DNA from 4 places in the Streptomyces sp. NPDC016640 genome. Region 3 is predicted to be linked to each of the others. Evidence: riboswitches for the same ligand, from Rfam matches in the RefSeq annotation. Region 3 holds a riboswitch; each other region holds the start of a gene.
What was found. A riboswitch is a leader RNA that binds a small molecule or an ion and turns the genes downstream of it on or off. The one in region 3 is predicted to bind cyclic di-AMP.
Positions count from the first base shown of each region.

Region 1: linked by a shared signal. The riboswitch ahead of ACF07S_RS07330 (transglycosylase family protein) and the one ahead of ACF07S_RS22110 (peptidoglycan DD-metalloendopeptidase family protein) in region 3 are both predicted to bind cyclic di-AMP.
Region 2: linked by a shared signal. The riboswitch ahead of ACF07S_RS29040 (M23 family metallopeptidase) and the one ahead of ACF07S_RS22110 (peptidoglycan DD-metalloendopeptidase family protein) in region 3 are both predicted to bind cyclic di-AMP.
Region 4: linked by a shared signal. The riboswitch ahead of ACF07S_RS30770 (transglycosylase SLT domain-containing protein) and the one ahead of ACF07S_RS22110 (peptidoglycan DD-metalloendopeptidase family protein) in region 3 are both predicted to bind cyclic di-AMP.

Region 1 is NZ_JBIBRG010000003.1:101,842-107,572, reverse strand. It holds gene ACF07S_RS07340 (cytochrome P450) at 1-799, shown strand, start outside; gene ACF07S_RS07335 (transglycosylase family protein) at 995-1,999, shown strand; cyclic di-AMP (ydaO/yuaA leader) riboswitch at 2,205-2,374, shown strand; gene ACF07S_RS07330 (transglycosylase family protein) at 2,379-3,110, shown strand; gene eno (phosphopyruvate hydratase) at 3,372-4,652, shown strand; gene ACF07S_RS07320 (septum formation initiator family protein) at 4,756-5,232, shown strand; gene ACF07S_RS07315 (DUF501 domain-containing protein) at 5,285-5,731, shown strand, end outside.
Region 2 is NZ_JBIBRG010000017.1:107,272-113,002, reverse strand. It holds gene ACF07S_RS29055 (GNAT family N-acetyltransferase) at 1-450, opposite strand, end outside; gene ACF07S_RS29050 (HPr family phosphocarrier protein) at 623-904, shown strand; gene ACF07S_RS29045 (GntR family transcriptional regulator) at 1,040-1,744, opposite strand; gene ACF07S_RS29040 (M23 family metallopeptidase) at 1,956-2,729, opposite strand; cyclic di-AMP (ydaO/yuaA leader) riboswitch at 2,742-2,905, opposite strand; gene ACF07S_RS29035 (M16 family metallopeptidase) at 3,101-4,489, opposite strand; gene ACF07S_RS29030 (M16 family metallopeptidase) at 4,486-5,731, opposite strand, start outside.
Region 3 is NZ_JBIBRG010000010.1:275,410-281,140, reverse strand. It holds gene ACF07S_RS22120 (tyrosine-protein phosphatase) at 1-512, opposite strand, end outside; gene ACF07S_RS22115 (alpha-galactosidase) at 640-2,784, shown strand; cyclic di-AMP (ydaO/yuaA leader) riboswitch at 3,069-3,230, shown strand; gene ACF07S_RS22110 (peptidoglycan DD-metalloendopeptidase family protein) at 3,235-4,221, shown strand; gene ACF07S_RS22105 (SGNH/GDSL hydrolase family protein) at 4,426-5,211, shown strand; gene ACF07S_RS22100 (MBL fold metallo-hydrolase) at 5,345-5,731, shown strand, end outside.
Region 4 is NZ_JBIBRG010000020.1:10,406-16,136, reverse strand. It holds gene ACF07S_RS30785 (glycosyltransferase) at 1-907, opposite strand, end outside; gene ACF07S_RS30780 (GNAT family N-acetyltransferase) at 1,033-2,103, opposite strand; gene ACF07S_RS30775 (HAD family hydrolase) at 2,339-3,208, shown strand; gene ACF07S_RS30770 (transglycosylase SLT domain-containing protein) at 3,172-3,654, opposite strand; cyclic di-AMP (ydaO/yuaA leader) riboswitch at 3,660-3,827, opposite strand; gene ACF07S_RS30765 (polyprenyl synthetase family protein) at 4,390-5,400, shown strand; gene ACF07S_RS30760 (outer membrane lipoprotein carrier protein LolA) at 5,648-5,731, shown strand, end outside.

The DNA of each region.
Region 1 (5,731 bases), on a different contig from region 3:
CTGCGACCTGCTCGGCGTCCCCCGGGAGGACCAGGACGACTTCCGGGACTGGGCGGGCATGATGATCCGCCACCAGGGCGGCCCCCGGGGCGGTGTGGCACGGTCCGTGAAGAAGATGCGCGGCTACCTCGCCGAGCTCATCCACCGCAAGCGCGCGGAACTGCCCGCCGAACCGGCGCCGGGCGAGGACCTGATCTCCGGTCTCATCCGGGCCTCCGACCACGGCGAGCACCTCACCGAGAACGAGGCCGCGGCCATGGCGTTCATCCTGCTGTTCGCCGGTTTCGAGACCACCGTCAACCTCATCGGCAACGGCACGTACGCCCTGCTCACCCATCCCGGGCAGCGCGACCGCCTGCAGCGGGCCCTCGCCGCCGGCGACCACGGGCTGCTGGAGACCGGCGTCGAGGAACTCCTGCGGTACGACGGCCCCGTGGAGCTCGCCACCTGGCGGTTCGCCACCGAGCCGGTCACCATCGGCGGGCAGCGCATCGCGGCCGGCGACCCGGTCCTCGTCGTCCTCGCCGCCGCGGACCGCGATCCGGAACGGTTCGGCGACCCGGACGTGCTCGACCTCGGCCGGCGCGACAACCAGCACCTGGGGTACGGGCACGGCATCCACTACTGCCTGGGCGCCCCGCTGGCCCGGCTGGAGGGGCAGACCGCGCTCGCCACGCTGCTGACCCGGCTGCCGGACCTCGCACTCGCGGTGGATCCGGCCGAACTCCGGTGGCGCGGCGGGCTCATCATGCGCGGACTGCGCACGCTGCCGGTGGAATTCACTCCCGCGTACACCTGAGGACCGGGCGCCGCTCCCCGTGCCCCCCGTCGGACCAGCGCAAACGTGACACGCTCTCAACTCTGTGATCTTCACGTTATCTGCGCGGCATGAACTTGTGACAAGTGATCCTCTGCCGATACGTTCACCCCTCAGCGCGGCACCCAGGTTTCATCCGCCGCGCGGGTCATCGCTGTCGTGTGAAAGGTCTCCCGCATGCTCTCCGGGAATGGTCGGCACCGCCGCCCCCGCCAGGCTCCGGCTCTCCTCGTCGCGGCCGGAGTGACCGGCTCCGCCATCGCGATCCCGCTCCTCGGGGCCGGAAGCGCCAGCGCGGCCGACGGCGCGACCTGGGACCGGGTCGCCGAGTGCGAGAGCGCCGGCTCCTGGAGCCAGAACACGGGCAACGGCTACTACGGCGGCCTGCAGTTGACCCAGGACGACTGGGAGGCCTACGGCGGCCTGGACTACGCGCCGAGCGCCGACCAGGCCAGCCGGGGCCAGCAGATAGCCGTGGCGGAGAGAATCCTCGCCGACCAGGGGGTCGGCGCGTGGCGCACCTGCGGACTGCTCGCGGGCCTGGAGCAGGACTCGGCGTCGGCCGGCGTCGACACGGGTGTGGCGGAGGACCCGGCGCCGGACGCGTCCGAGTCGCCGGACTCCGGTGACGCGTCCGCCTCCCCCTCCCCTTCGCCCGCCTCCGGCACGGAGGACGCGGAGGGGGCCGACGCCCCCCGGGGCACGGCCGGCGAGCCGGCGGGCTCCGGCGACGCGGCGGCCGACGCGGCGGCCGACGCGGCGGCCGACTCGGACGCCGATGCCGCTGCCTCTCCCTCCGCCTCAGCCGCTCCGAGGAGCGACGAGCCGGACAAGCCGGGGCGGACCACCGGCTCTTCCGGCCTCACCGGCACCGAGGACACCGGCACCGGCCGTCACCGCGGCACCGGTGCCGCGGAAGCCGAGGAAAGGGAGGGCCGGGGCCGGGCGTCCGACTCGTCCGGCCGGCACGTCTCGCGCGGTTCCGACGCCTCGCGCGACGCCGCGGACGGCTCCTACACCGTGCGCTCCGGGGACAGTCTGTCGTCCATCGCCGACTCCCTTGGGCTGGACGGCGGATGGCGTGCGCTCTACTCCGTGAACGAACAGGTCGTCGGTGCCGAACCGGACCTCATCCTGCCCGGTCAGGAGCTTGCGGTCGGGGTCGAACCGGACGAAAGGTGACCTGCGGAAAGGCCTGGCGGCAGCGGCAGTTGGCGCCACCATTCGGGGTGAATGTCCGATTTAAAGGCTGTGAGAGATAGGTCTCAAAGGCCCTGATCGTCTTTGATATTCCACCGACCGAGTGGCTACGGTCGTGATCGCTCGCCATCGCGGGCCCCGGCTGCCGCAACGCCTAATCCTGCCAGTGGCAGCACGGGAACAGTCGTCGCGTCATGCGCCGTAGGCAGGAGCGGGGGACCCAAGGTAGGCGCCGAGTCCGGGCAGTTGACGCCGGACACGGCTCGGGGTGAAGCCGCGTCCCCTCAGGGACGCGGCCGGGCAACTCAACCGGCCCGAACCCGACAGCTCACCTCGCAGGCGTCGGTGAGGGGATCCATCCATGCTGTTTTCCGGCAAGGGCAAGCACCGTCGTCAGTCCAAGGCCACCCGCGCTATCGCCGTCGTCGGTGTCACCGGCGCCGCCGTCGCCGCCCCCCTGATGGCGGCCGGCAACGCCTCCGCCGCCACCGCCGCCGAGTGGGACACCGTCGCCCAGTGCGAGTCCGGCGGCAACTGGTCCATCAACACCGGCAACGGCTACTACGGCGGTCTGCAGTTCTCCGCCTCCACCTGGGCCGCGTACGGCGGCACCCAGTACGCCGCCACCGCCGACCAGGCCGGCAAGGCCCAGCAGATCGAGATCGCCGAGAAGGTCCTCGCGGGCCAGGGCAAGGGCGCCTGGCCCGTCTGCGGGGTGAACCTGTCGAGCAGCCCCTACAGCGGCGGCGGCTCCACCCAGCCCCAGGAGAGCGGCTCCACGCAGCCTCAGGAGAGCGGCTCCACGCAGACCCAGGAGAGCCAGGGCGCCGGCTCCACCGAGCCCCGCGAGACCGAGCAGAAGGCCTCCCGCTCGGCCGAGCGGGAAGCGGTGAAGAAGACCGTCACCACCCCGACCGGCAAGAAGGTCGCCAAGGGTGACGGCGAGTACAAGGTCGCCAAGGGCGACACCCTCAGCTCGATCGCCCAGGAGCGCGACGTCGAGGGTGGCTGGGCCGAGCTGTTCGAGCTGAACGACGACATCGTCGAGGACGCCGACCTCATCTACCCCGGCCAGCAGCTGCACCTGAAGTAAGGGAGCGGCCGCAGGCCCCTCCCGTCCCGCGGACCCCCGCCCCGGTGCGTTCTCCCCCGTACGCACCGGGGCGGGGCTTTTTCCGTTTCCGTTCCGCCCGGTTTTCGGGCCTGTCTTTGTTCCGTTCGGAAACAATTTCCTCTCGGTTCCGTCCATGAGGTGGGCGACCGGATGGCCGATCGCCCGGAGCCGGTTAGGCTCGGTCTCGCAGGACCCGCCGCGGTCCCGCTCACCCGCGTCACATTCACGAAGGAGATGCTCGTGCCGTCCATCGACGTCGTCGTAGCCCGGGAAATCCTGGACTCCCGAGGCAACCCCACGGTCGAGGTCGAGGTCGGCCTCGACGACGGCAGCACGGGTCGTGCCGCCGTCCCCTCCGGCGCCTCCACCGGCGCCTTCGAGGCCATCGAACTCCGCGACGGCGATGCCAACCGTTACCTGGGCAAGGGCGTCGAGAAGGCCGTGCTGGCCGTCATCGAGCAGATCGGCCCGGAGCTCGTCGGCTACGACGCCACCGAGCAGCGCCTGATCGACCAGGCGATGTTCGACCTGGACGCCACCGACAACAAGGGCTCCCTCGGCGCCAACGCCATCCTCGGCGTCTCCCTCGCCGTCGCCCACGCCGCCTCCGAGGCCAGCGACCTGCCGCTCTTCCGCTACCTGGGCGGCCCGAACGCGCACCTGCTGCCGGTGCCGATGATGAACATCCTGAACGGCGGCTCGCACGCCGACTCCAACGTGGACATCCAGGAGTTCATGATCGCCCCGATCGGCGCGGAGACCTTCTCCGAGGCCCTGCGCTGGGGCGCCGAGGTCTACCACACCCTCAAGAAGGTCCTGAAGAGCAAGGGCCTGGCCACCGGCCTCGGCGACGAGGGCGGCTTCGCCCCGAACCTCGGCTCCAACCGCGAGGCCCTCGACCTCATCCTCGAGGCGGTCAGGGAGGCCGGCTACACCCCCGGCGAGCAGATCGCCCTGGCCCTGGACGTGGCCGCCTCCGAGTTCTACAAGGACGGCGTCTACACCTTCGAGGGCAAGGAGCGCAGCGCCGCCGAGATGACCGAGTACTACGCGGAGCTCGTCGACGCGTACCCGCTCGTCTCCATCGAGGACCCGCTGTTCGAGGACGACTGGGAGGGCTGGAAGACCATCACCGCCAAGCTCGGCGACAAGGTCCAGCTCGTCGGCGACGACCTGTTCGTCACCAACCCCGAGCGCCTCGCCCGCGGCATCGAGGAGGGCGCCGCCAACGCCCTGCTGGTCAAGGTCAACCAGATCGGCTCGCTGACCGAGACCCTGGACGCCGTCGAGCTCGCCCAGCGCAGCGGCTTCAAGTGCATGATGTCCCACCGCTCCGGCGAGACCGAGGACGTCACCATCGCCGACCTGGCCGTCGCCACCAACTGCGGCCAGATCAAGACCGGTGCCCCGGCCCGCTCCGAGCGCGTCGCCAAGTACAACCAGCTGCTGCGCATCGAGGAGATCCTCGACGACGCCGCGGTGTACGCCGGCCGCAGCGCCTTCCCCCGCTTCAAGGGCTGAGCCCCCGGCCGCAGGAAGCGTCGTACGTACGTCCCCGTACTCGGTCCCGTACCGTGTCCGGGGACGTACGCGCGTATGACGGTGGAGCGGGAGGCGGACAGACATGGCCGTGAAGGACCGGGACCGGTTCTCCACCGCGACCAGGATCCGGCTGATCGGTGAGCAGACCGCGGCCCGGGTCTACCGCTCGCAGACCAAACGCCAGGCCCGCCGTTCCCGGCTGACCGGCCGGGCGGCACTGCTCGCCCTGGTGGTCTGCTCGCTGATCGTGGCCCTCGCCTACCCCATGCGGCAGTACGCCTCCCAGCGCGCGGAGATCGCCGACCTCCAGCAGGAGCAGGACGAGACCCGCCGACGGGTCGAACGGCTGCGCGACCTGAAGGCACGCTGGCAGGACGACGCGTACGCCGAGCAGGAGATCCGCCGCCGGCTGCACTACGTCCTGCCCGGCGAGACCGGCTACATCGTCATCGACCCGGGTACGGCCGAGCAGTCGCGCACCGACCTCGACGCCGCCGACCGCCCCTGGTACGCGAACGTCTGGGACGGTGTCGACAAGGCCGACGCCGCCGGCCGGTGACCTCCTGGCCGACCCTTTGTTGAAAGCCGCAGAGATCCGCAGAAAGACAGGTATGGAAACGCCTCCGCCCACGACCCCGCGCACCGAGCCCACCGACACGGACGTCGAGGCCTTCAAGCAGCAGCTCGGGCGGCCCCCGCGCGGACTGCGCGCCATCGCGCACCGCTGCCCCTGCGGGCAGCCGGACGTCGTGGAGACCGCGCCGAGGCTGCCCGACGGCACGCCCTTCCCGACGCTGTACTACCTGACGTGCCCCAGGGCGAACTCCGCGATCGGCACGCTGGAGGCGAACGGCGTGATGAAGGAGATGACCGAGCGGCTGGCCGCCGACCCGGAGCTGGCGGCCGCCTACCGCGCGGCGCACGAGGACTACGTCCGGCGCCGCGACGAGATCGAGGAGCTGAGGAACTTCCCGAGCGCGGGCGGCATGCCGGACCGGGTCAAGTGCCTGCACGTCCTGGTCGCCCACTCGCTGGCAGCCGGCCCCGGCGTCAACCCG
Region 2 (5,731 bases), on a different contig from region 3:
CTCGGCGGCGAACCGGCGGACACCCCGCTCCCGCGCGACGGCACCGATGTGTTCGAGCAGGGCGGAGGCGACGCCCCTGCCCTGGTGGGCGTCCTGCACGAGGAACGCGACCTCCGCCTCGTCGGCCGGCGCCGACGCGGACGCGCCGTCGGAGCCGATCCGGTCGTAACGTACGGTGGCGATGAACTCGCCGCCCACGGTGGCCGCGAGCCCCACCCGGTCCACGAAGTCGTGGTGCGTGAAGCGGTGGACGTCCTTGGCGGACAGGCGAGGGTAGGGCGCGAAGAAGCGGTAGTACTTCGACTCGTCCGACACCTGCTCGTAGAAGCTGACCAGGCGCTCGGCGTCATCGACGGTGATGGGGCGGATGCGTGCGGTGCCGCCGTCGCGCAGCACCACGTCGGCCTCCCAGTGAGCGGGGTACTCGTGCCGGTCCGACGAGGTCTGCATGGGCCCCAGGGTACGGCTCGCGTACGGCAACGGCGCGGGGCAGTCTGTGGTGGACGGGAGCCGGACCGAGGCCGCGGTCCGGCGGTCACCGGGAGCGGACGCCGCTCCCGGGCACGCCGCACGATATGGGAAACTGGTCTAGACAACCCTGAACAGCGAAGGGCAGCAACACATGGCTGAGCGCCGCGTCAACGTCGGCTGGGCCGAGGGTCTCCACGCCCGCCCCGCCTCCATCTTCGTCCGAGCCGCCACGGCCGCAGGCGTCCCGGTGACGATCGCCAAGGCCGGGGGCAACCCCGTCAACGCGGCCTCCATGCTGGCCGTTCTGGGCCTGGGCGCCCAGGGCGGCGAGGAGATCGTCCTCGCCTCCGACGCGGAGGGCGCCGACGCCGCCCTGGACCGTCTGGCGAAGCTGGTCTCCGAAGGCCTCGGGGAACTCCCCGAGACCGTCTGAGCCCCGCGCTCCTTTTACGCCCGAACCGGCACCGAAAGGCCCGCCCGACCCATCGGGCGGGCCTTTCGGTTTTCCTTTTTCCGGGCAGTGTGAATAACCCCCGGGAATGCACCCTCTTTGTATACGGGATCCGTGTTAATGACGCAGGCTCGGCATGTTTACGGGATGTTGCGGGTTCCTCACACGGTCCGCGCGGCCGGTGCGATCGGCTCCGGGGGCGAAACGCAGGCGGTGCGCGGCGCTCGCGCGCTCGGTGTGCGAGGCCATGACGGCCCGCGCGCGCTCGCCGTCGCCGCGCGCCACGGCGTCCACGATCGCGCCGTGCTCGGCCCAGTACCCGACCGGATCGGCGGGCCCCTCGGTGGTGTACATCCAGGCGATCTTGTGCCGCAGCTGGGTCAGCAGCGACGTCAGCGCCGGGCTGCCACAGGACTGGGCGAGCGTCTCGTGGAACCAGCCGCCCAGGGAGCGCAGGTCGTCGCTGGTGCCCTGACGGGCGCGTTCCTGGCCCAGCCGGACGAGACCGCGCAGCACCTTCAAGTGGGCCTCGGTACGGCGCTGGGCCGCGCGGGAGGCGGCGAGCGGCTCGAGGAGCAGACGCATCTCCAGCAGGTCGGCGGCCTCCCGCGCGGTGGGTTCCGCGACGCACGCGCCCGCGTGCCGCCGGGTCACCACGAAGCCCTCGGCCTCCAGCGTGCGCAGCGCCTCCCGGACGGGGACGCGGGAGACACCGTGACGGCGGGCGAGGAGGTCCTCGGTGAGCCGGCTGCCGCGCTCGTGGACACCCGCGACGATGTCGTCCCGGATCGCCGTGCACACCGAGTGCGCGGGAATACGCATGACCGACCTCCGGCTTAATCCCCGTGAAACGTCGAAGACTGACGTGTGTTCCGTGACTCTATTGCAATCGGCGGGATTTTCCGACGGGGGTCCGGAATCCGTGCGTATTTTTTGACGAGCGGTCCCTTTGAAACGCCGAAAGCCCCGGCTCGGAAGCCGGGGCCACGGGAAGCGGGGCGCCCGCCGCGCCGGCGGCCGGCGCCCGCACGTCTCAGAGGTTCACACCGTGCGCGCGGAGGTAGGCGACGGGATCGATGTCGGAGCCGTACTCGGCGGTCATCCGGGCCTCGAAGTGCAGGTGCGCGCCCGTGACGTTGCCGGTCGCGCCGGAGAGGCCGATCGGCTGCCCCGCGGCGACCTGCTGCCCCACCGAGACGCCGATGGACGACAGGTGGCCGTACTGGGTGTACGTGCCGTCGTTCATCCGGATGACGACCTGGTTGCCGTACGCGCCGCCCCAGCCGGCCTCGACGACGGTGCCGGTGCCGACCGACCGGACCGTGGCGCCGCTCGCGGCGTGGAAGTCGACACCCGTGTGGCTGCCCGAGGACCAGACGGCGCCGCCGCTCCGGTAGGAGGTCGACACGTAGGAGCCGGGGATCGGGGAGACGAAGGTGTCGAGGCGCTCGCGCTCCGCCTCGCGCGCGGCGCGCTCCTTCTCCGCGCGGGCCTTCTCGGCCGCTTCGGCCGCCTTCTCGCGCGCGGCCTGCTCGGCGGCCTTCCGCGCGGCGGCCTCGGCTGCCTCTCGTGCGGCCTCGTGCTGGGCGGCCGCCTGGGCGTCGATCCGCTCGGCGACCGCGTCGCCCAGGGTGACGACGGGAGTGAGGCCGGTCCGTGCCGCGGCCGGTTCGGCGGCGAGCGCGGGGGCCGTGAGGGAGCCGACGGCGCCGGTGGTGGCGAGGGCCGCGACGCCCGCCGCGCGGGCGGTGCCGCGCTGCGTCCGGCTGGGACGACGGTGCTTCCCGGTGGCGCGGGTGAACGCCATGTACAGGCTGGTCCTTTCCTTCCCTCTCGCCTACCGGGTTAGCTGACGGGTTCGGAGCAGGAAGGTCTCCTACGGACCCCCTCGCGACACGCGCGGGCGTCCGATTCACCCCAGGGACTGCACGGGTCCCCGGCTCCCCTGGCTCGCGCCGTGCGGGGACTCGGCGATGACTGTCCGGTGCCGCGGATGCGGCGCACTGCCCGACGAACAGCCCGGAAGACGCTAAGCGGGAGATCTTTCGATCCCCAAGCGAATCACGGCTTTTGTAGCGCATCCCACAGGGCAGACAGGAATCCTCCGCCTCAATTCGGGCACGAGTGGGCCCTGGTGACATCCGTGTCACCAGGGCCCGGGTGCGCGGCCGCGGCCCGCTACTCGGCCGTCACGACGGTGACCTCGCCGAGCCCGAGGGCCTCGACGGACCCCTTGATCTGCGCCGCGTCTCCGACGAGGACGGTCACCAGGCGGTCCACCGGGAAGGCGTTCACGACGGCCGCGGTGGCCTCCACGGTGCCGGTCGCGGCCAACTGCCGGTACAGGTCGGCCTGGTAGTGGTCGGGCAGGTGCTGCTCGACCTGGTCGGCCAGGGTGCTCGCGACGGCCGCGGCGGTCTCGTACTTGAGCGGCGCCACGCCCACCAGGTTCTGCACGGCGACGTCGCGTTCGGCGTCGGTGAGCCCCTGCGCGGCGAGCGTGCGCAGCACCGTCCACAGGTCCTCGAGGGCGGGCCCGGTGTTCGGGGTGTCGACGGAGCCGCTGATGGCCAGCAGCGCCGCGCCCGTGCCGTCCGGCGCGGACCTGAGGACCTGCCCGAACGACCGTACGCCGTAGGTGTAGCCCTTCTCCTCGCGCAGGACGCGGTCCAGGCGGGAGGTGAGGGTGCCGCCGAGGCAGTACGTGCCGAGCGCCTGCGCGGGCCAGACCCGGTCGTGCCGGTCGGGGCCGATACGGCCGATCAGCAGCTGCGTCTGGACGGCGCCGGGGCGGTCCACGATCACGACCCGGCCCGTGTCGTCGGCGACCACCGGCGGGATCGGCCGCGGCCGGGCCGCGGAGCCGGTCCAGGAGCCCAGGGTGTCGCCGAGCAGCGCGTCCAGGTCGACGCCGGTGAGGTCGCCGACGACCACCGCGGTGGCGGTGGCGGGGCGCACGTGCTTGTCGTAGAAGGCGCGTACGGCCCCGGAGCCGATGCCCGCGACCGTCTCCTCGCTGCCCTGACGCGGGCGCGACATGCGCGAACTCGCCGGGAACAGCTCCCTGAAGAGTTCCTTCGCGGCGCGGCGGGAGGGGTTCGCCAGCTCGTGCGGGATCTCGTCGAGGCGGTTGCGGACGAGCCGTTCGACCTCGCTGTCGGCGAACGCGGGCGCCCTGAGGGCGTCGGCGACCAGCCCGAGTCCCTTGGCGAGCCGGGAGGCCGGGACCTCCAGGCTGAGGCGGACGCCGGGGTGGTCGGCGTGCGCGTCCAGGGTGGCGCCGCAGCGCTCCAGCTCGGCGGCGAACTCCTCGGCGGAGTGCTTGTCGGTGCCCTCGGAGAAGGCCCGCGCCATGATCGTGGCCACGCCGTCGAGTCCGGCCGGCTCGGCCTCCAGGGGCGCGTCGAGGATCACCTCGACGGCGACGACCCGCTGGCCGGGACGGTGGCAGCGCAGCACGGTCAGGCCGTTGCCGAGCGTGCCGCGTTCGGGGGCCGGGAAGGCCCAGGGCCTGGCCTCGCCCGCCTGCGGCTGCGGGTGGAAGTCCATCGTGGCGAGCTCGGTCACTTCGCCGTCTCCTCGTTCTCGTCGGTGCCGGCGACTGCGGCGGCTTCCTCGGTGTCCTCCGCCTCCGCGGCCACGGGCTCGTAGACGAGCACCGCGCGGTTGTCGGGGCGCAGGCGGGCCCGGGCGACCTCCCGCACCTCCTGCGCCGTCACGTCGAGGATGCGCCGGACGGCGGTCAGGGCGAGCTGCGGGTCGCCGAACAGGACGGCGTAGCGGCACAGTTCGTCGGCGCGGCCCGCGACCGTGCCGAGCCGGTCGAGCCACTCGCGCTCCAGCTGGGCCTGGGCGCCCTCCATCTCCTCGGCCGTGGGGCCCTCCTCGGCGAACCGGGCGAGCTCCTCGTCGATGGCGGCCTCGATGACCGGCACCTCCACGTCGCCGGACGTCTTCACGTCCAGCCAGCCCAGGGAGGGCGCCCCGGCCAGCCGGAGCAGGCCGAACCCGGCGGCCACGGCCGTGCGGTCGCGCCGTACCAGCCGGTTGTAGAGCCGGGAGGACTCGCCGCCGCCGAGGACGGTGAGCGCCAGGTCCGCCGCGTCGCACGCGCGTGTGCCGTCCTCCGGCAGCCGGTAGGCGGCCATCAGGGCCCGCGCGGGGACCTCCTCCTCCACGATCTCGCGCAGCTGCCCGCCGATGACGTCGGGCAGCGTGCCGTCGCGCGGTTCGGGCTTGCCGTCGTGGGGCGGGATGGAGCCGAAGTACTTCTCGATCCAGGCGAGCGTCCGCTCCGGGTCGATGTCGCCGACGACGGAGAGCACGGCGTTGTTCGGCGCGTAGTACGTGCGGAAGAACTGCCGCGCGTCCTCGAGGGTGGCCGCGTCCAGGTCCGCCATCGAGCCGATGGGCGTGTGGTGGTACGGGTGGCCCTCCGGGTAGGCGAGGGCGGTCAGCTTCTCGAAGGCCGTGCCGTAGGGGACGTTGTCGTACCGCTGGCGGCGCTCGTTCTTGACGACGTCCCGCTGGTTCTCCATGGACTCGTCGTCCAGGGCGGTCAGCAGGGAGCCCATGCGGTCGGCCTCCAGCCAGAGGGCGAGCTCCAGCTGGTGGGCGGGCATGGTCTCGAAGTAGTTGGTGCGCTCGAAGCTGGTGGTGCCGTTGAGGGAGCCGCCGGCGCCCTGGACCAGCTCGAAGTGACCGTTGCCCTTCACCTGGGCGGAGCCCTGGAACATGAGGTGCTCGAAAAGGTGAGCCAGACCGGTACGCCCCTTGACTTCGTGACGCGAACCCACGTCGTACCAGAGG
Region 3 (5,731 bases):
GTCACGGCCACCGACAGTCCCGCCCGGTCCTTGCCGGCCGCGCAGTGCATCAGCGCGGGCACGCCGTCCTCCGCGAGCGAGCGCAGCACCCGGGAGTGCTCGGCGGTGCGCTCCTTGATGATCAGCCGGTAGGAGCTGATCATCCGGTCCGCGCCCTTGCCGTCCGCGAGGATCGAGCGCAGCTGGTCCAGGTCGCCGTCGCGGACCATCCTCCAGAACTCGGCGCCGTCGGCCGGGTCGCTGAGCGGCAGGTTCACATTGCGCACGCCCGGCAGCTCGACGTCCGGCCCCTCCAGCGCCTGGTCGGCCGCGTTGCGGAAGTCGAAGACCGTGTGGAGCCCGAGCGAGGACAGGAAGACGGCGTCCTGCGCGGTCGCGTGGGCGAGATGACCACTGCGGAACAGCACCCCGTGCCGCACCCGCCGGCCGTCCACGGTCGGCAGTCCGCCCACGTCGCGAAAGTTGCGTACGCCGGCCAGCTCGGGTTCCGTCGACGGGATCTGCTGCGTCACGTAGGACTCCTCCCACTCGGCTGCGCCGGCGCGGCTCGCCGACGGGCACCACTTGACGATACGACATGCCTGCCTGGGGCAATGAGTTGTCCACAGGCATTGCCCGGCCGCCCCGACGGCACCGATGATGTTGGTGTCTGACCGCATCTGTTCGAATCCGTGGGAGGTTCGGGTGGCGGAGGTCTCGCAAGACGGTCGTACCTGGCTCCTCTCGGGGCCGACCAGCGGTTACGCGGTGCACGTCACGGACCGCGACGAGCTGGTGCATCTGCACTGGGGCCCGAGGATCGCGCTCGCCGACGCGCGGGCCCTCGCGCGGCGCCCCCTGCCGGACGACTGGCCGTTCGAGTCCCGGCTGGACGGGCGCGAGGAGTACCCGGTCGAGGGCGGTCCCCGGTTCACCCGGCCCGCCCTGTCCGTGCGCACCGGCGAACGGCGGGGCACCGAGTGGGCCTTCGACGGCCACGACACGCACGACGGTGAACTCCGCCTCCGCTTCCGCGACGGCGGACTCGGGGTGACCCTGCACTACCGGATGCGCGGCGATGTGATCGAGCGCTGGGTCACCCTGCACAACCGGGGCCCCGACGTCGAGCTCCTGCGCGCCGACTCCGCCACCTGGACCCTGCCCGAGCGGGAGCGGTGGCGGCTCTCCCAGCTGCACGGCCGCTGGGCCGCGGAGTCCCGGCTGACCCGCTCCCCGCTCACCTACGGGGAGAAGGTCCTCGGCAGCCGCCGCGGCCACACCGGGCACCAGCACCTGCCGTGGGTCGCGCTCGACACCGACGCGACCGAGGAACGGGGCGAAGTCTACGGCTGCGCCCTCGGCTGGTCGGGGTCCTGGCGCATCTGCGTGGCGCAACTCCCCGACGCGCGCGTACAGATCACCGGCGGCGCGGGTCACGACGACTCCGGGCTGCTGATGCTCGGCACGGACGAGACGTACGTCACGCCGGTCTTCGCGGGGCTGTGGAGCGACGGCGGCTTCGGCGGGGCCAGCCGCGCGTGGCACGCCTACCAGCGGACCCATGTCGTACCGGGCGCGGACCGGGACCGGCCCGTCCTGTTCAACTCCTGGGAGGCCACCGGCTTCGACATCACGCAGGAGCAGCAGCGGGAACTCGCCGGGCGGGCCGCCGCGATGGGCGTCGAGCTGTTCGTGGTCGACGACGGCTGGTTCGGCGCGCGCACCGGAGACCGGGCCGGGCTCGGCGACTGGACGCCCAACCCCGACCGTTTCCCCGGCGGCCTGAAGCCGCTCGCGGATCATGTGCACGGGCTCGGGATGCAGTTCGGCATCTGGGTCGAGCCGGAGATGGTCAACCCGGACAGCGACCTCTACCGCGCCCATCCCGACTGGGTGCAGTACCGGCCCGGACGCCGGCGTACGGAGTTCCGCAACCAGCTCGTCCTCAACATCGCGCGCGACGACGTGCGGGACCACCTCTGGGAACAGCTCGACGGGCTGCTCTCCAGTGCCCCGATCGACTATGTGAAGTGGGACTTCAACCGCTGCTTCACCGACGCGGGCTGGCCCGGGGACCCCTACCCGCAGCGGTTGTGGACCGACCATGTGCGCGGGCTGTACGCCCTGCTGGACCGCTTGCGGGCGGCCCATCCGGACGTGGCCTTCGAGTCCTGCTCGGGCGGCGGCGGCCGGATCGACCTGGGCATCCTCTCCCGCACCGACCAGGTGTGGACCTCGGACAACACCGACCCCCTCGACCGGCTCGCCCTCCAGCACGGCTTCAGCCAGATCCACCCCGCCCGGGTGATGGCCGCCTGGGTCACCGACAGCCCGAACGCGATGCTCAACGGCCGGGTCAGCTCGCTGCGCTTCCGGTTCGTCAGCGCCATGGCGGGCGTGCTCGGCGTCGGTGGTGACCTCACCCGGTGGACCGGGGAGGAGCTGGCCGAGGCGCGGGAGTGGATCGCCCTCTACAAGGAGATCCGGCCCCTCGTGCAGCGCGGTGACCTCTACCGGCTGCGCCCGCCGGAGGGCGGGCTGAGCGCGGTGCAGTACGTCCTGGGTGACGAGACCGTCGTCCTCGCCTGCCTCCAGGCGCAGCACCACGGGGAGCCCGTGCCGGCGCTGCGGCTGCGCGGCCTCGACCCGGCCGCCTCGTACGAGTGCCGCGAATCGGGCGAAGTGCACCGGGGTGCCGTCTTGCTGCACCACGGGCTGCCCACCGGGTTGCGAGGGGATCTGGACGCCGCGGTGTTCCGGCTGCGACGCCTGCGATCCACCCATTCGGGCGTTCTGTCCGATTAAGCCGTTTAGGTATAACGCGCCCCGGTAGAGCACTAGATGAGGATGGGGTGCGTGAGCATCGTCATATGGGTGACGGTGCGCTGTCGTCATGTGCACGTAATTCCGGGGAACGGCAAGGGAATTCAGCGCCGAAACGGAATCCGGGTCGACGCCCGGTGACGTGGTTTCCGCCTGTGGATCACGGAAAATCGCATTCGTCGAGAACCTCGCGCTTGTCCCCGCGCGTCCGGGTCGCTTACGTTCACCATCGATCCGGACGGACGCCTAATCCTGCCGCCGCCCGGAGCCCGCACACACTGACCCGTGAACGGCAGGAACGGGGGACCCACAGGTACGACCGCCTGTTCCGGTTCCCGGAACGGCTTGGGGTTAAGCCGCGTGAAAGCGCGGCCGGGCATCTCCAGTCCGAACCCGACAGCTCACCTCGTAGGCGCCGGAGAGGAATTCGACATGCCCGCCAAGGGTAAGCACCGCCGTACCAAGGCCCAGCGTTTCACCCGTTCCATCGCCGTCGCCGGAACCGGTGGCGCGGCGCTCGCACTGCCGCTTCTCGGCGCCACCGGCGCACACGCCGCCGCACCGCAGACGGCCCCCGAAAAGACCGTCCAGTCCCTTTCCGTCGCCGGCCAGAAGTCCGCCGCCGAGAAGGGCGACGACGCCCGCACCTACGTCGTGAAGGCCGGCGACTACCTCGCGAGCATCGCCGACCGGGAGGACGTCGACGGCGGCTGGAAGAAGCTCTACGCGGACAACCGCGAAGCCGTGGGCGAGGACCCGTCGCTCATCCACCCCGGTCTGAAGCTCTCCATAGACGGCGAGGCCGCCAAGAGCGCGCCGGAGAAGTCCTCTTCCCCGAAGTTCCCGAAGTCCTCCGCGCCGTCGCGGTCCACGGAGTCCTCGAAGCCCTCCGAGGAGTCGCAGCCGAAGGCCGAGAAGCCCGCCGCGCAGCCGGCCGGGCAGTCCGTGGAGCAGTCCTCCTCGGACGCCTCCGCGCAGACGGCCGCCTCCGGCCAGGCCGCGGACGCCTCCGGTTACAGCTCCCCGGTGCCCGGCGGCGGCGTCGGCACCGGCTACAAGGTGGCCGGCAGCATGTGGTCCAGCGGCTACCACACCGGTGTCGACTTCGGCGTCCCGACCGGCACCTCCCTGAAGGCCGTCGGTCCGGGCACGGTCGTCTCCGCGGGCTGGGCCGGCGCGTACGGCAACCAGGTCGTCATCCAGCTCGCCGACGGCTACTACGCTCAGTACGCCCACCTGTCCTCGCTGTCCGTCTCGGCCGGCCAGAGCGTGAGCGGCGGCCAGCAGGTCGGCCTCTCCGGCTCGACCGGCAACTCGACCGGTCCGCACCTGCACTTCGAGATCCGCACCACCCCGGACTACGGCTCGGACGTGGACCCCGTCTCCTACCTCCGCTCGAAGGGCGTCGCCCTCGGCTGACCCCCGAACCCGCACCGCCCGGCGCGCCGCCGAGGGCCGGACCCGCTCACCGGGTCCGGCCCTCGGCGTGTTCCGCAATCGGCCGGCTCTTTGAAAGTGTCTTATGTCACCGCACGTCAACCCGTGCTTACGGTCGCGTAGGTCACATTCGAAGGTGAATCATGTCCGGCTGTGGCAGACGATTCGAAGAGTGACAGCAGAACAGTGATCGGGTCGTACGTGGCGGTGGGGGACAGCTTCACCGAGGGCGTCGGCGACCCCGGGCCCGACGGGGCGTTCGTCGGCTGGGCCGACCGGTTCGCCGTCCTTCTCGCCGACCTCCGGCCCGAGGGCGACTTCCGGTACGCCAATCTCGCGGTGCGCGGCAGACTGCTGGACCAGATCGTGGCGGAACAACTTCCCCGGGCCGTCGAACTCGCCCCCGACCTGGTGTCGTTCTGCGCGGGCGGCAACGACATCCTCCGGCCGGGCAGCGATCCGGACGAGGTGGCCGAGCGCTTCGAGCGGGCGATCGCCGCGCTCGCGGCCGCCTCCGGCACGGTGATGGTCACGACCGGCTTCGACACCCGCGGCGTCCCCCTGCTCAAACACCTGCGCGGCAAGATCGCCACGTACAACGGGCATGTGCGGGCCGTCGCGGACCGGTACGGCTGCCCGGTGCTGGACCTGTGGTCCCTCAGGAGCGTGCAGGACCGCAGGGCGTGGGACACCGACCGGCTGCACCTGTCGCCCGAGGGGCACACACGCGTGGCGCTCCGCGCGGGCCTGGCCCTGGGCCTGGACGTCCCCGCCGACCCGGAACAGCCCTGGCCGCCCCTGCCGCCCCGGGGCGCGCTCGAAATCCGCCGGGACAACGTCCAGTGGGCCCGCGAGTACCTGGTGCCGTGGATCGGCCGCCGCCTGCGCGGGGTGTCGTCGGGCGACCACGTGATCGCCAAGGGCACGCTGTCCCCGGACGACATCAAGGTACGGATCGCGGCGGTGGCGTGAGTGTCCGCCCGGCAGCGCGACGGTCGGGGGAGACCGGGGCGTGCGGCGGGCGACCGCCCCGGCCGGACCCGGCACCGCGCCGTCGGACCGGCCGCCCATAATGAAATGTCTGACCACTCCACTTGGAGGTACCGTGGCCGGTTTCCGTCTCCAGAGCTCCGGGCTCCGCGCCCTGCGGCCCGTGGCCTTCGGCGCGGACCCCGGTGGGGAGCGCATGGCACGCATCCGCAGATCCCCGCACTTCGAGGACGGCGTGTTCCAGAACCCCGGGGGCACCGCCCGGACCCGCCCCTCGGGCTCGACGCGGGACCTCGCGAAGCTCTACCTCGACAAGGAGAGCCGGTCCCGGCGTGCCCCGAGGGGCGCCGTGCCGGTGCATCCCACCACGCTCGCCGACATATCCCGCCCGCCCGCCACCGGCCTGCGCCTGACCTGGCTGGGCCACTCCAGCGTGCTCGCGGACATCGACGGGCACCGGGTCCTGTTCGACCCCGTGTGGGGTGAGCGCTGCTCGCCGTTC
Region 4 (5,731 bases), on a different contig from region 3:
GCCGGTGCCCGTCGGCGAGGACGCGCACGAACCCGTAGAGGTCGTCACCGCCCCGGGCGGCCGTTCCCGCGCCGGTGGCCGGGTCGAAGCCGCCGACGGCACGCAGCACCCCGGTACGGAAGGCCATGTTCGCGCCGGATCCGAAGCGGCCCGCGGTGAAGGGGAACAGCGGCTCGTCGCGGGGCGGGTCCAAGGGGTCGTACGTCGTCGGCGTGAAGCCCTTGGCGAAGCCGCCGTGACCCTCCAGCAGGACCTGCGCCGGGGTGCGCAGCCGGGCCGGCAGGATCAGGCCGGTGACGCAGCCGGTCCGGCGGTCGGCGGCGAAGGGCGCGGTCAGCTCGGCCAGCCAGCGGGGATCGGCGACCACGTCGTCGTCCGTGAACGCGATCACCTCGCCCCCGGCCTCCGCCAGCCCCCTGTTGTGCGCGACGGCGAGTCCGGGCACCGGTTCGCACACGTACCGCACCCGCTCGCCGTACTTCCGCTCCACCAGCTCCCGGGTCGCGCCGGTCGACGGCGCGTTGTCGACGACGACCACCTCGAAGCGGGGGTGCTCCTGCGCGAGGAGCGAGTCCAGCGCCCGGGCGAGCTGCCCGGCCCGCTCCCGCGTGGCCACGACCACCGAGACGAACGGCAGCCCCCCCTCGCCCCGCACGTCTCCGGGACCTCCCTCCGGCACGGGCCCCACACCTTCCCGGGACAGGGATCCCGCCATGGCCTCGCGTGCCGCCGTCATGAGGACGGCCCGCGGGTCCGCGCCCTGCGGTACCCGCGTCAGCAGCGTCCCCACCGGTCGGCCCGACCGCCTGACCAGCAGGAACACCTCGCCGTGCGTCACCGGCGGGCTGCCCGGGCCGGGTCTCGGACCGGCCTCGTCGCCGTCCAGGTCGACCTCGGCGACCTGCACCGCGCCGATCGCCAGGAACCGCCGTATCTCCTCCCGCGTACGCGCCCGCGCGCCCCCTCGTCCGCCCGCCCCCGCGTCCGCCCCCGCGCCCGCTCGTGTTCCGCCGGACATGCGTCCTCCCCTCCTCACGACCGGCGCAGCCGTGCCGCGCCCTTCAACGTCCGTGACGCCAGCGCCGCCAGGCGCGGGCGGGCGCGCACGAAGCCGTGCGCGCGGCGCGCGGGCTCGCGGCCCAGCCAGTGCAGGACGGCGCCCGCGCCCGGACGGGTCACCGCCCCTTCGTAGACGGCGAGTTCGCCGGTCTTCAGCGCGTCCTTGTAGGCGGCCGGCCCGCGCCCCATGTCGAGCATGCCGATGCCCTCGGCCGCCGCCGCCTCGGCCATCCGCAGATGCAGCACGAGACCGGGCGAGTACTTCGCGAACTCCGTGTCGTACGCCGGGAACCAGCAGGCCAGGACCGACGCCGAACGCAGGCCGAAGTGCGCGGCGACGGGACGGCCGCCGGCGTACAGGACCGACAGCGTGCCCGTGCACTGGGGCGCCCGGGTCCCGGCGAGCCGGCCCACGAGCCGGGCGATCCACTCCTGCGCGAACCGGTCGCGGCGCCCGGTCCTGCGGTACTGCGCCGACTTCCACTCCATGAGCACGCGCAGCGCGGCCGGGTCCCGTTCGTCGAAGACGAACCGCACGGGTCCGGTCCGGCGGCCCAGTCTGCGCTCCTTGGCCAGGGTGCTCTTCAGGAACTTCGGCGACCGGGTGCGCAGCACGGACTCGTAGGTCCCGTACCCCTTCTCCACGTCGATGACGTACGTGGTGTGCTCCTCGGCCGCGTACGGCACGAACAGCCCCTGGCCCGCCTCCAGGTTGTCGAAGGCGAAGCTCGACACCGAGCAGGCCCGCAGCAGTTCACCGGTCTCCGGTGCGGCGCCGGGGGCCAGGACCGCGCCCTGGCAGTCCGACACCCCGAGCCCGATCGCCCGGCCCTGCCCCAGCACGCCCCGCTCGTACGGCAGGAAGCCCGCCGGTTCCGCTCCCTCGTACAGCACCGCGACCCGGGCCTGTGACCGCACCCGGCCCACGGCGGTGGCGAACTCCGGTTCCATGAAGGGGCTGCGCGGTGCGTCCGTCGCGGCGCGCAGTTCCCGCCAGCGCTTCCGTTCCCCCTCGCCGAGCTCCCCGGGTCTCAGCACGCGCACGCGTCCACCGCTCACCTGACCCCCCGATCAAGTCCCCCCTGGACACTGGGAAGGTACCGCCCGGGACCGGGCGGACGGTAGACAGCGGAGCATGTTCTCGCCGAACGGGGAAAGAGGTCCGCAACCCGCCCGTACCAGGCGATGGCGGAAAGGTCCCTTAGCGTGACGGACGCGGTCGCGCAAGCGGTTCCGGGCAGCGTGAGGCGGATCGTGGGGTTGTCCGTATTCTCTGATCATGGCCGTACCCACCGCATATTCACTCATCGCCACCGACCTGGACGGGACGCTGCTGCGCGGCGACGACACCCTCTCCGACCGGTCCCGCGCAGCGCTCGCGCGGGTGGCTCGGGCCGGTGCCCAGCACCTCGTCGTGACAGGGCGCCCGGCCCCCAGAGTGCGGCCGCTCCTGGACGACCTCGGCAGCACGGGGCTCGCGGTGTGCGGGCAGGGAGCGCAGGTGTACGACGCCGGCGCGGACCGGATGCTGTGGTCCGTCACGCTGGACCGGGAACTGGCGGAGACCGCGCTCGGCAAGATCGAGGCCGAGGTGGGGGAGGTGTACGCCGCGGTCGACCAGGACGGGGTCGACGGGCTGACGCTGATCGAGCCCGGTTATCTGATGCCGCACCCGACCCTCCCCGCCGTACGGGTCGAGCGGCGCGGCGATCTGTGGGACCGGCCGATCAGCAAGGTGCTGCTGCGCCATCCGCGGCTGACCGACGACGCGTTGGCGGCGGCGGCGCGGTCGGTGGTCGGTTCGCTGGCCACGGTCACCATGTCGGGGCCGGGCACGGTGGAGCTCCAGCCGTGCGGGGTCACCAAGGCCACCGGGCTGGCGCTGGCCGCCGAACACCTCGGGCTGAGCCCGGAGCGCGCCGTCGCCTTCGGTGACATGCCGAACGACATCCCCATGTTCGACTGGGCGGCCCGCGGCGTCGCCATGGCCAACGCCCACCTCGAGCTGAAGGCGGTGGCCGACGAGGTCACCGCGTCGAACGAGGACGACGGCGTGGCCGTCGTCCTCGAGCGGCTGTTCGGCGGGCCGGGCCGGCAGCGGGTGGCTCCGGATCAGTACGCGCCGAAGACGTTGTCGATCGAGCCGTAGCGGTCGGCGGCGTAGTTGCAGGCCGCCGTGATGTTCGCCACCGGGTCGAACGGGTCGAAGACGGTGCCGGGTACGTGGTAGGCCGCGAAGGTCGGGTCGATCACCTGGAGCAGCCCCTTGGAGGGGGTGCCGGCGGCGGCGTTGGAGTCCCACAGGTTGATGGCGGCGGGGTTGCCGGAGGACTCGCGCAGGATGTTGCGGTGGATGCTCTCGTAGCTGCCCGGGATGCCGTGCTGCGCCATGACGGACAGCGACTCGCGGATCCAGCCGTCGAGGTTGTCCGGGTACGCCGTCGTGGCCGTCGCGGTGGCCGTCGTGGTGTCCGCGGCGGCGCTGGTGGCGCCGAACAGCGGGAGGGCGACCATGGCGACGCCGGTGCCGGCGACGGCGAGGGAGCGGACGAGGCGGCGGCTGCCGGAGTGGCGGTGCTGACCCTGTGCGGGCATGTCTGGGTTCCTCTCCTACGCCTGCGGGGTGAGCTGTCGGGTTCGGGCGGGAGAGTGCCCGGCCGTGCCCTGCGGGCACGGCTTCACCCCGAGCCGTTCCGGTGCGTTGCCCGGTCCGGCGGCTTGCCTGGGTCCCCCGCTCCTGCCGTGCGTGAGTTCGTCGTCGGGTGTGGTGCGGGCGGCGGCAGGACTAGGCGTCCGCCCGGCAGGCCGGGAACGTATGCGAGGGCACGGGGCGGGAACAAGTGCGGATGTCACACCGCACGCCGTTCGATCGTGGAACGGGGTGTTTGGGATGCTTGATCCTTTTTGTTCACCAGGGGTCAACTGGGCTCCGGGTGAAGGGGAAAGGCGTGCGCCGGGGAGCGGCCGGGCCGCCGGGCCGCCGTGACCCACTTCACTGACCGGGAACCGTGGAGCCATTTCCGGCCAATGGGATATTCGCCGGCAATAGCCGCGCATCGGACGCCGGGGCGGGAGGGGTGGCGTGTGTGCCGGGAGAGGGCTCGAAGCGCCGGGGGCGAGGAGAGGGTGCCGCGTCCGGAAAGTCAGGGAATGTCCCGCATGGCCGGTCGATCGGCATCACCCCCGCTTCCGGTCCCGTGCCGCTCTCCCGGTATCCCCGGGCGCTGACGGTGATCGAAACGTGACCGGATACGCTGACTCGAGTGAGGGCAGCGACCTATCGACGAACCGTGTGATCGCCAGCAGACACCAGCAGACAGGAGACCCCTCGTGACCGTCGTCGGGCCGTTCGGGCTGAGCGTGCGGGACCAGGCTCTGGAAGCCGATGTCCAGGCCGGATTGACGGCTGTCGAGGAGGGCCTGCTCGAGGCCACCAAGAGCGAGGTGCCCTTCATCACGGAGGCCGCCCAGCACCTGGTGCGGGCCGGCGGCAAGAGGTTCCGCCCGCTGCTCGTGATGCTGGCCGCCCAGTTCGGCGATCCCTACGCACCCGGTGTCGTACCGTCCGCCGTGGTCGTGGAGCTGACCCATCTGGCCACGCTGTACCACGACGACGTGATGGACGAGGCCGACGTACGGCGCGGAGTCGCCAGCGCGAACGTCCGCTGGGGCAACTCCGTCGCGGTCCTCACCGGCGACTTCCTCTTCGCCCGGGCCTCGCACATCCTGGCCGACCTCGGCCCGGAGGCGGTGCGGGTACAGGCCGGGGCGTTCGAGCGGCTGGTCACCGGGCAGATCCTGGAGACCGCGGGACCGCAGGGCGGCCGGGACCCGGTCGACCACTACCTGGACGTGCTCGCCGGCAAGACCGGTTCGCTGGTCGCGGTCTCCTGCCGCTTCGGCGCGATGATGTCCGGCGCCGACGACACGGTGGTGGACGTGCTCACCCAGTACGGCGAGCGGCTCGGCGTCGCCTTCCAGCTCGCCGACGACGTCCTGGACATCGCCTCCGACTCCCACGAGTCCGGCAAGACCCCCGGCACTGACCTGCGCGAGGGCATCGCCACGCTGCCCGTGCTGCGGCTGCGGGAGCGCACGGCCCGCCTCGGGCTGGCCGGCGACATCGCCCTGTGCGAGCTGCTGAACTCCGACCTCACCGACGACGCCCGGCACGCCGAGGCGCTGCGGCTGCTGCGGGTCCACCCCGCGCTGGAGCAGGCCCGCCGGGACACCGTGCGGTACGCCGAGGAGGCCCGCGCGGCGCTGGCCCCGCTGCGGGAGTGCGACGCGAAGGCGGCGCTCGTGCAGCTGTGCGACGCGGTCGTGCACCGGGCCGGCTGACCCGGCCGTCTCCCGAACTCCCCCTCGACCCCTACTGGTCGGGGGAGAAAACCACCCCCCGTGTCATACCGCAGCAGTACACGGAGTTGCGCCCCGGGTCTGACGATTCCGCGTGCCGGATTTGGTCAGATGGACCACGACGGACAACACCACTTCTCACCGGTTCGGGTGAGAATGGCGGCTCAGGGTGAGACTGGCGCGAGGTCACGAGACGGAAGCCGCCGCCGACCACGAAGGCAGGGCACACATGGCACCGTACGAAACCGACGACACGACGACCGCGGGGGAGGCCGACGAGCCGCGCGCGGGACGGCGCAGGGCCGCGCGGTAC